Regions from separate parts of the Streptomyces sp. NPDC029139 genome, predicted to be linked through region 3. Evidence: riboswitches for the same ligand, from Rfam matches in the RefSeq annotation. Region 3 holds a riboswitch; each other region holds the start of a gene.
What was found. Region 3 has a riboswitch for cobalamin ahead of ACZ4VW_RS01500 (ribonucleoside-diphosphate reductase subunit alpha). Riboswitches for the same ligand answer to the same signal wherever they lie in the genome.
Positions count from the first base shown of each region.

Region 1: linked by a shared signal. The riboswitch ahead of ACZ4VW_RS09995 (ABC transporter substrate-binding protein) and the one ahead of ACZ4VW_RS01500 (ribonucleoside-diphosphate reductase subunit alpha) in region 3 are both predicted to bind cobalamin.
Region 2: linked by a shared signal. The riboswitch ahead of ACZ4VW_RS04420 (cobalamin biosynthesis protein) and the one ahead of ACZ4VW_RS01500 (ribonucleoside-diphosphate reductase subunit alpha) in region 3 are both predicted to bind cobalamin.

Region 1 is NZ_JBVHWN010000003.1:451,877-455,142, forward strand. Features, by position in the region: gene ACZ4VW_RS09985 (ABC transporter ATP-binding protein) at 1-56, opposite strand, end outside; gene ACZ4VW_RS09990 (FecCD family ABC transporter permease) at 68-1,081, opposite strand; gene ACZ4VW_RS09995 (ABC transporter substrate-binding protein) at 1,078-2,106, opposite strand; cobalamin riboswitch at 2,146-2,342, opposite strand; gene ACZ4VW_RS10000 (glyceraldehyde-3-phosphate dehydrogenase) at 2,495-3,266, opposite strand, start outside.
Region 2 is NZ_JBVHWN010000002.1:62,022-65,287, forward strand. Features, by position in the region: gene ACZ4VW_RS04410 (inorganic phosphate transporter) at 96-1,361, shown strand; gene ACZ4VW_RS04415 (hypothetical protein) at 1,375-1,596, shown strand; cobalamin riboswitch at 1,752-1,873, shown strand; gene ACZ4VW_RS04420 (cobalamin biosynthesis protein) at 1,906-2,868, shown strand; gene ACZ4VW_RS04425 (cobyric acid synthase) at 2,883-3,266, shown strand, end outside.
Region 3 is NZ_JBVHWN010000001.1:344,736-348,001, forward strand. Features, by position in the region: gene ACZ4VW_RS01485 (carbon starvation CstA family protein) at 1-859, shown strand, start outside; gene ACZ4VW_RS01490 (YbdD/YjiX family protein) at 856-1,071, shown strand; gene ACZ4VW_RS01495 (GNAT family N-acetyltransferase) at 1,219-1,722, shown strand; cobalamin riboswitch at 1,753-1,900, shown strand; gene ACZ4VW_RS01500 (ribonucleoside-diphosphate reductase subunit alpha) at 2,025-3,266, shown strand, end outside.

The DNA of each region.
Region 1 (3,266 bases), on a different contig from region 3:
GCGACGCGTTCGGCGCCGAGTGTCGTGGAGTCGGACGTCACGGGAAGGGGGGCCATGGGGCCGGGTGTCATCGGTGGGCCCTCCGGCTCCGGTACAGGACGAGGACGAACGCGGGGACGCCGACGAGCGAGGTGACGACGCCGACCGGCACCTCCTGGGGTTCGAGGACGGTCCGGGCGAGGGTGTCGACGCAGACCAGGAAGACCGCGCCCCCGAGGGCGGTGACGGGCAGCAGCCGGCCGTGGCCGGGGCCTACGAGGGCGCGGGCGGCGTGCGGCAGGACGAGGCCGACGAAGCCGATGGCGCCCGCGGAGCTGACCAGCGCGGCGGTCAGCAGCGCGGTGGCGCACAGCAGGACGAGCCGGGCACGGGCCACCTGGACGCCGAGGGTGGCCGCCGCGTCCTGCCCGAACGCGAGGGCGTCGAGGGTACGGGCGTGTCCGAGGCAGACGGCCAGGGTGAGGGCGAGGACGGCGAGGCAGAGCCATACGTCGCTCCAGCCGGCACCGCTGAGCGAACCGAGCAGCCAGAACAGCACGCCGCGGGTCGTCTCGGCGTCGGCGGAGGTGACGACGACGAAGGAGGTGAGCGCGGAGAACAGCTGCATCGAGGCGACGCCGGAGAGGACGACCCGGTCCGGGGTGCCGCCCAGCGTGTGGCTCAGGAGGAGCATCGCGGCGAAGGAGCACACCGCCCCCGCGAAGGCGCCCGCGGAGACGGACAGCACTCCCCCGCCGACACCGAGGACGACCACCAGAACCGCTCCGGTCGACGCTCCCGAGGAGACGCCGAGGACGAAGGGGTCGGCGAGCGGATTGCGCAGCAGGGACTGCATCACGGCGCCGCAGAGGGCGAGACCGGCCCCGCAGACGGCGGCGAGGAGAGTGCGGGGCAGCCGCAGGTTCCAGATGATGCCGTCCCGGATCGGGCCGATGCCGGAGGGGCTGCCACCGAGGTGGGAGGCGACCACGGAGGCCACGTCACCGACGCCGATGTCCGCCGGTCCGATGGTGATGGCCACGGCCAGGGAGAGGACGAGCGCCGCGCATCCGGCCGTGAGGCGCAGCAGGACGGCGGTCACTTCGTGAGGCCGTGCGCGCGCAGGGCGGCGGAGACCTGTTCGATGCCCTCGACGGTACGGATGGTGGGGTTCATGGCCTGACCGCTGAGGAGCACGTACCGCTTGGCGCGCACGGCGTCCATCGTTTTGGTGACGGGGTCGGACTCCAGGAACTCGATCTTCTTCGCGGCGCTCTCCCCGGACTGCGCCTTGCGGGTGAGGTCGCCGATCACAAGGAGGTCGGGGTTCCGGTCGGCGACGGACTCCCAGGTGATCTGGGGCCATTCCTCGGTGGTGTCGTCGAAGACGTTCTCGGTGCCGGTCTCCCGGGTGATGATGCCGGGCGCTCCGCAACATCCGGCCATGTAGGGGGACTTGGCGTCGGAGAACCAGTAGAGGACGCTGACGTCGGCGACGCGGAGGCCGGCGGTGGCGTGGGCCACCCGGGCCTTGAGGCGGGCGATGAGCTCCTCGCCGCGCTTCTCGACGCCGAACACGCGGGCGAGGTCGCGGACTTCGCCGTAGACGGTGTCCATGGCGAGCGGCGTGGTGCGCTTGCCGTCGCCTCCGCCGCTGTTGTCCTTGCCCACGCAGTCAGCCGGGGAGAGGTAGGTGGGGACGCCGAGCTGCTCGAACCGCTCGCGGCCGGCGACTCCGCCCTTGCCGAGGGTGGAGCCGAAGGAGGCGGCGACGAAGTCGGGTTCGGTGTCCAGCACCTTCTCGAAGGAGGGGTTGTTCTCCGCGAGCCTCGGGATGCCGGAGGCGGCCTTCTCCAGTCCCTTCATCACCGGGTCGGTCCAGGTCGCGGTCCCGACCATGCGGTCCGCGAGGCCGAGGGACAGCATGATCTCGGTGGTGCCCTGGTTCAGGGAGACGGCCCGGCGCGGCCCGCCGGGCGGGATCTCCACGGTGCGGCCACAGTTCTCGAGTGTCCGCGCCGGGGCGGACGAGGCCGGCCCGGCCTCGTCGGCGGCGCCGCAGCCGGTGAGGAGCAGCGCTCCGGACACGAGCAGGGCGAAGGAACGGGGGGTGCGGGCGAGAGGCACGGCTCATCCTCGGCGTCGAGGGCCCATACGCGGGGCCCGTTTCGTACGGATTCGCCAGCAGGTCTTCGGACTCGGGGTCATCCGGACGGGACGCCTTCCCGGCCCGGTTCCCCGGTCCAGTGACTTCGTGCCCCGCCCGTCACCCTCACCGCTGCGCGTCAGCTCCGGATTCGCACCGGATTCCCTGACTCGCGTACGTCACGCACGTGAGTTCGACTGGCTACGGCAAGCTACCACAGCGCCTGTCCGCCCCTCCGTACGCCGACGGGGCGGCGGTGGGAGGGCGCGCGACCCCTTCGGGATCTGTCGCACCGCTCCACCGCCGCCCCGTTCACCGGGCCCCGGACGCGCCGGGTCTCCGAGGTGGCCCTCCGTGGGGCCTCCCGGGTCAGACCACGGGCGTCGGGAACGTCGGGTACTCGACGCCGGACACGTGCTGGACGACGCGGATGACCTGGCAGGAGTAGCCGAACTCGTTGTCGTACCAGAGGTAGAGGATGGCGTTGTCGCCGTCGACCTTGGTGGCACCGGCGTCGACGATCGAGGCGTGGCGCGAGCCGACGAAGTCCATCGAGACGGCGTCGGGGGCCGTGGTGAAGTCGATCTGGCGCTTGAGCGGCGAGTGCAGCGAGACGTCGCGGAGGTAGTCGAGGACCTCCTCGCGGGTGGTCTCGCGGCCGAGCCGCAGGCTCAGGATCGCGATCGAGACGTCCGGCACCGGGACACGGATCGAGCTGCCGGTGATCGGCGCCTTGAGCTCGGGCAGCGCCTTGGCGACGGCCGACGCGGCTCCGGTCTCGGTGATGACCATGTTGAGCGGCGCGGAACGGCCGCGGCGGTCGGCCTTGTGGTAGTTGTCCAGCAGGTTCTGGTCGTTGGTGAACGAGTGGACGGTCTCCACGTGGCCGCGCAGCACGCCGTACTCGTCGGCCATCGCCTTCAGCGGCGGGACGATCGCGTTGGTGGTGCAGGACGCGCAGGACAGGATCTGCTCGTCCGGCTTGATCGTGTCGTGGTTGACGCCGTGCACGATGTTCGGGACGTCGCCCTTGCCCGGGGCGGTCAGGACGACCTTGTCGATGCCGGGGCGCAGGTGCTTCGACAGGCCCTCGCGGTCCCGCCACTTGCCCGTGTTGTCGATGAGGATGGCGTCCTTGATG
Region 2 (3,266 bases), on a different contig from region 3:
ATCGGGACACCACGCAGCCCGACCCAGTTCACCTTCCGTTCACTCAGGTTGCTTACGTTCGTCGAGCCACTGACGTCGAACGATTGCCTGGGTAAATGGAACACATCACGCTGCTGCTCGCGATTGTGGTCGTGACAGCTCTCGTGTTCGATTTCACGAACGGTTTCCACGACACCGCCAACGCGATGGCGACGACCATCTCGACCGGTGCTCTCAAGCCCAAGACGGCGGTGGCCATGTCCGCCGTGCTCAACCTGGTCGGCGCGTTCCTGTCGGTGGAGGTTGCCAAGACGATCTCCAAGGGGCTCGTCAACGAGGAAGGCATCCAACCCGAGGTCATCCTCGCCGCGCTCGTCGGCGCGATCCTCTGGAACCTGCTGACGTGGCTGGTCGGTCTGCCGTCCAGCTCCTCCCACGCCCTGATGGGCGGCCTCATCGGCGCGACCATCGCCTCGATCGGCTTCAGCGGAGTCAACGGCGGGGTCGTCGTCACCAAGGTCCTCATCCCGGCGGTCGCCGCCCCGCTCGTCGCCGGTCTGGCCGCGATGCTCGCCGCCCGCCTGACGTACCGCCTCGACAGGAACGCCGGCAAGAAGACCACGGAGAAGGGCTACCGCGCCGGTCAGATCGCCTCGGCCGGTCTCGTCTCCCTCGCCCACGGCACCAACGACGCCCAGAAGACAATGGGCATCATCACCCTGGCCCTGGTCGCCGGCGGCGTCCTCGCCCCCGGCTCCAACCCGCCGGTCTGGGTCATCGTCTCCGCCGGTGTGGCGATCGCCCTCGGCACCTACCTCGGCGGCTGGCGCATCATCCGCACGATGGGCAAGGGCCTCACCGACCTCCAGCCGCAGCAGGGCTTCGCCGCCCAGACGAGCGCGGCCACGGTCATCCTGGCCTCCTCCAGCCTCGGCTTCTCGCTCTCGACCACGCACTCCTGCTCCGGCGCCGTCATGGGCGCGGGCCTGGGCCGCAAGGGCGGTGTCGTCCGCTGGTCGACCGCCACGCGGATGTTCGTCGCCTGGGGCCTGACCCTGCCGGCCGCGGGCCTGGTCGGAGCCGGCGCCGAGTACGTCGCCCGGCAGGGCGACTGGGGCGTCTACACCGTCGCGGCCTTCCTGGTCGCCTCCTGCGTCGCGATCTGGCTGGTCTCCCGCCGCCAGGTGGTCGACCACACCAACGTCAACGACGTCGACGCGGAGCCCGCGGGCGTCGTGACGACCGCCATCGCGGCCGTCACCCCGCCGCCGTCCGGTTCCGTCGCCGCCGTCGCGGACGAGGACCTGAAGACCACCATCCCCGCGCCGGCCCCCACGGACCCGGCGGCCCCCGCCGCCCCGACTGCGCCCGCATCGGTATAAGGAACGAAACGACATGAAGATCGACTGGGCAGCTCTCGGCTCCGTCTTCGGAGTCAGCCTCGTGGCGACCGTCGCCCTCGTGGGCCTCTTCACCCTCGGGATCGTCGGCCTCTCCAAGCAGGAGCAGGCCGCCGCCCAGGGAGGCTCGGCCACCCTGGCGCGCACCGGCGCGTACGCCTGCTTCGCCCTGTGCGCGGCGGCCGTCGTGTACGGGATCTCCCTCATCATGGGCTGACGCAACACGCTTCGACGACCGGGCGGGCCGCACCTTCGGGTGCGGCCCGCCCGGTCGTCGTTCGCGGTCGTCGTTCGGGCCTCGTGTGGTGCTTCGCACACTGTCTCACCGCAGGTCACAGGTGAGTTGACGGGTGTTCGCGCAGCGTGGTGGACTTCCGGGGCCAATACGGCGGCAAGTAGAGGAAGTCCGGTGCGAATCCGGCGCGGTCCCGCCACTGTGACCGGGGAGTCGATCCCCGGGAGCCAGGAACTCTCGCCGCCGGTCACGTCGATCCAGGGCGCGGACCCTGAGTGAGGACACAGCGCCATGCCCGGCCGCAGAGCAGCCACAGGTGTATTCGCGTACGGCGCCGCCGCCGGACTGGCCGCGGACCTGATCCTCGGCGACCCCCGCCGCGGCCATCCCGTCGCCGCTTTCGGACGGGCCGCCGGCTCCGTCGAGAGACGTCTCCGGCGCGACCACCGCGGGTGGGGCGCCCTCCACACGGCCGTCTGCGCGGGCGGTACGACGGCCCTCGGGGCCCTCGCCGCGCGTGCCGTACGGAACCGTCCCGCCGCCTCCGTCGCCCTGACCGCCGCCTCCGTCTGGGCCGTCGTCGGCGGTACGACCCTGGGCCGGGAGGCCCGCGCCATCGGCGGGGCCCTGACGGCCGGGGACCTGGACGTGGCCCGCGAGCGGCTGCCGCATCTGGTCGGCCGTGATCCGCAGGCCCTGGACGGACCGGCGATGGCCCGCGCGGTCGTGGAGTCCGTCGCCGAGAACACCTCGGACGCCGTCGTGGGCGCCCTGGTCTGGGGCGCCGTGGCGGGGGTTCCGGGCCTCCTCGGCTTCCGGGCCGTGAACACGCTCGACGCGATGGTCGGCCACAAGTCCCCGACGTACCGGCGCTTCGGCTGGGCCTCGGCCCGGCTCGACGACGTGGTCGGCTGGCCGGGCGCCCGGCTGACGGCCGCGCTCGCGACGGTCGCGGGCGGCGATCCCCGAGGGGCCCTGCGGGCCTGGCGCGCCGATGCGGGCAAGCACCCGAGCCCCAACGCGGGCCCGGTGGAGGCCGCGTTCGCCGGGGCCCTCGGCGTACGGCTCGGCGGGACCCTCTCGTACGGCGGCCGGGTCGAGCACCGGCCGGTGCTGAACGGGGAGGGCCGGGACGTGGACATCGCGGACATCGAACGGGCGGTACGGCTGTCGCGCCGCGTGACGGCGCTGACGCTCGCGGTGTGTGTGGGTGGACGGCTGGCCGTGACGGCCATGAAGCGGAGGCAGGCATGACGGGCGGCGGGCGGATGCGGAGTGGCGGACTGCTGGTCGCGGGGACCACGTCCGACGCGGGCAAGAGCGTCGTCACGGCGGGCATCTGCCGCTGGCTGGTCCGGCAGGGTGTGAAGGTCGCCCCGTTCAAGGGCCAGAACATGTCCCTGAACTCCTTCGTGACGCGGGAGGGCGCGGAGATAGGCCGGGCCCAGGCCATGCAGGCACAGGCGGCCCGGGTCGAGCCGACCGCGCTGATGAACCCCGTGCTGCTGAAGCCGGGCAGTGACCGCTCCAGCCAGGTCGTGCTGATGGGCAAGCCGGTCGGCGAGCTGAGCGCCCGCGGCTACCACGGGGGCCGGCAGAAGGAGCTCTTCGAGCCCGTCCTCGCGTGCCTGGAGGAGCTGCGGGGCACGTAC
Region 3 (3,266 bases):
CGGTATGTCGGAGATCTTCTCCGCCGTCATCGGCGGTACCGCGATGAAGGCCTTCTGGTATCACTTCGCGATCATGTTCGAGGCGCTGTTCATCCTCACGACCGTGGACGCGGGCACCCGCGTCGGCCGGTTCATGCTCCAGGACATGCTGGGCAACGTCTACAAGCCGTTCCGCCAGGTCAGCTGGAAGCCGGGCGTCTGGTTCGCCAGCGCGGTCGTCGTCGGCGGCTGGGGTTACTTCCTCTGGGTCGGCGTGCACGACCCGCTGGGCGGCATCAACCAGCTGTTCCCGCTGTTCGGCATCGCCAACCAGCTGCTGGCCGCCGTGGCACTGGCCGTCTGCACCACCCTGCTCATCAAGTCCGGCCGCCTCAAGTGGGCCTGGGTCACCGGCATCCCGCTCGCCTGGGACGTCGCCGTCACCCTCACCGCGAGCTGGCAGAAGATCTTCTCCGAGGACCCGCGGGTCGGCTTCTTCGCCCAGCGGGACAAATACCAGGCGGGCATCGACGCCGACAAGGTGCTCCCGCCCGCCAAGTCGCTCGACGACATGCACACCGTCGTCACCAACTCCACCGTGGACGGCGTGCTGTCCGCCCTGTTCGCGATCCTCATCATCGTGGTCATCGCCGACGCGGGCCGGGTCTGCCTCAAGGCGATCAGGAACCCGGAGGGCGTCCGGCTCTCCGAGACCCCGCACACCGAGTCGAAGCTCGTCGCACCCGCCGGCATGTTCCCCACGAAGGAGGAGAAGGCGGAGCTGGTGGCCGCCGGACTCGGCGCCGGGGGCGGCCTGCGCAAGGAGCCCGCACCGGGCGAGCCGCAGGGCGACGTGCCGGCCGGGACCGGCTCGGCATGAGCACGGTGAACGCGGTCCGTCATCTGCGACGCGCGGTGCACGGGATCCGCTGGTACGTGCGTGAGCTGTCCGGCGAGGCCGTGTACGACCGGTACGTCGCCCACGCCAGGAGCTGCGACCCGGACGCCGAGGTGATGACCCGGCGGGAGTTCGAGCGCAGCCGCACCGACGCGCGGGAGGCCGATCCGCGCGAGGGGTTCCGCTGCTGCTGAGCCCCCGGCCGCCCGGAACGGGCCGCCGCCTTCCCTCTGCGGGGGAAGGCGGCGGCCCGTCGCTTTCGTCCCCGGTGACCGGCCCGCCTCTCCCCACCCGACCGAAATCCGGTGTGCGGGAGGGGTGACCGGCGGCACACTGCCGCCATGGACTTCACCATCAGGGCGGTACGGCCCGAGGAGTACGAGACGCTCGGTGATCTCACCGCCCGCGCCTATCTCGACGACGGCCACCTCGACTTCGGCGAGGACGACGACTATCTGCACCTGCTGCGGGACGTGGCCGGGCGGGCCGCCGAGGCGGAGGTGCTGGTGGCGGTGGACCGCGCCGGCACGGTGCTCGGCGGGGTGACGTTCGCCCGGGCGGGCGAGAAGTGGGCCGACATCGCCCGGGACGGCGAGGCGGAGTTCCGGATGCTCGCCGTGGCGAAGGACGCCCGGGGCCGGGGCGTCGGAGAGGCGCTCGTACGGGCCTGTGTGGAGCGGGCTCGGGGGATCGAGGGCTGTCGGCGGGTGGTGCTCTCCACCCAGGCCGGCATGGCAACCGCGCACCGGATCTACGAGCGGATGGGCTTCGTCCGCACCCCCGAGCGGGACTGGCGGCCGATCCCGGACATGGACCCCCTGCGGGCCTACGGCCTGGAGCTCTGACGCGCCAACGACACAACATGTGGGGGGTGCTTCGGGGAGCGCCCCCCACATGTATGCTCATGCTCGCTGTCCTCGCAGGGGAATCCGGTGGAAATCCGGAACTGTCCCGCAACGGTGTGGTTTCGGTGTGCTTGTACGCCGGCCGAGTCCGAAGACCTGTGGGCAGCGCGCCCGGTCCGACCGTTCCGGGTGCCACAGACGTCCGGGCCTCGCGGAGTGGGCCGTGGCGCCGCGCACCCCTGCGTACGGGTGCCCGCGCCCGCCTCCCCGCCGGCCCCGAGCCGAGCGAGGGAGAGCCCCACGTGACCATCGCGCCCGCCGATCCGGCCGCAGCGATCGAGAGCGACGGCAACGAGAGCGACGGACCCGGGACCGTGCTTCTGCGGACCCTGACCGACCTCACCGCCGACCTCTCCGACACCGACCCCGGCAAGGTCGCCGCCGCCGCGCTGCGCGGCCGCAACGCCGGTTCGGACGAGGCCGAACTGCGGGAGCTGGCCACCGAGGCGGCCGCCGGTCTGATCGCCGAGGACCCGGCGTACTCCCGGCTCGCCGCCCGGCTCCTGACCGTCACCATCGCCGACGAGGCGGCCGGCCAGGGCGCGGTCTCCTTCTCCGCCTCGGTCGCCGTGGGACACCGCGAGGGCCTGATCGCCGACCGCACGGCCGCGTTCGTCGCCCTGCACGCCGAGCGGCTGGACACCCTGATCGACCGCACGGCCGACGACCGCTTCGGCTACTTCGGCCTGCGCACCCTCTACTCCCGCTACCTGCTGCGCCACCCGATCACCCGCCAGGTGATCGAGACGCCGCAGCACTTCATGCTCCGCGTCGCCTGCGGTCTCGCCGAGGACGACAGCGTCCGCGCGCTGGACGAGGTCGCGGCGCTGTACGGGCTGATGAGCCGGCTCGACTACCTGCCCTCCTCCCCCACGCTCTTCAACTCCGGCACCCGCCACCCGCAGATGTCCTCGTGCTACCTGCTGGACTCCCCGCTCGACGAGCTCGACTCGATCTACGACCGCTACCACCAGGTCGCGCGCCTGTCCAAGCACGCCGGCGGCATCGGGCTCTCGTACTCCCGCATCCGCGCCCGCGGTTCGCTGATCCGGGGCACCAACGGCCACTCCAACGGCATCGTGCCGTTCCTGAAGACCCTCGACGCCTCCGTCGCCGCCGTGAACCAGGGCGGCCGGCGCAAGGGCGCGGCCGCGGTCTACCTGGAGACCTGGCACGCGGACATCGAGGAGTTCCTGGAGCTGCGTGACAACACCGGTGAGGACGCCCGGCGTACGCACAACCTGAACCTCGCGCACTGGATCCCGGACGAGTTCATGCGCCGCGTGAACTCCGACGGCGCGTGGTCGCTGTTCTCCCCGGCCGACGTGCCCGAGCTGGTCGACCTGTACGGCGAGGAGTTCGACGCCGCCTACCGCGCCGCCGAGGCGAAGGGCCTGGCCCGCAAGACGATGCCGGCCCGGGACCTGTACGGCCGGATGATGCGGACCCTGGCGCAGACCGGGAACGGCTGGATGACGTTCAAG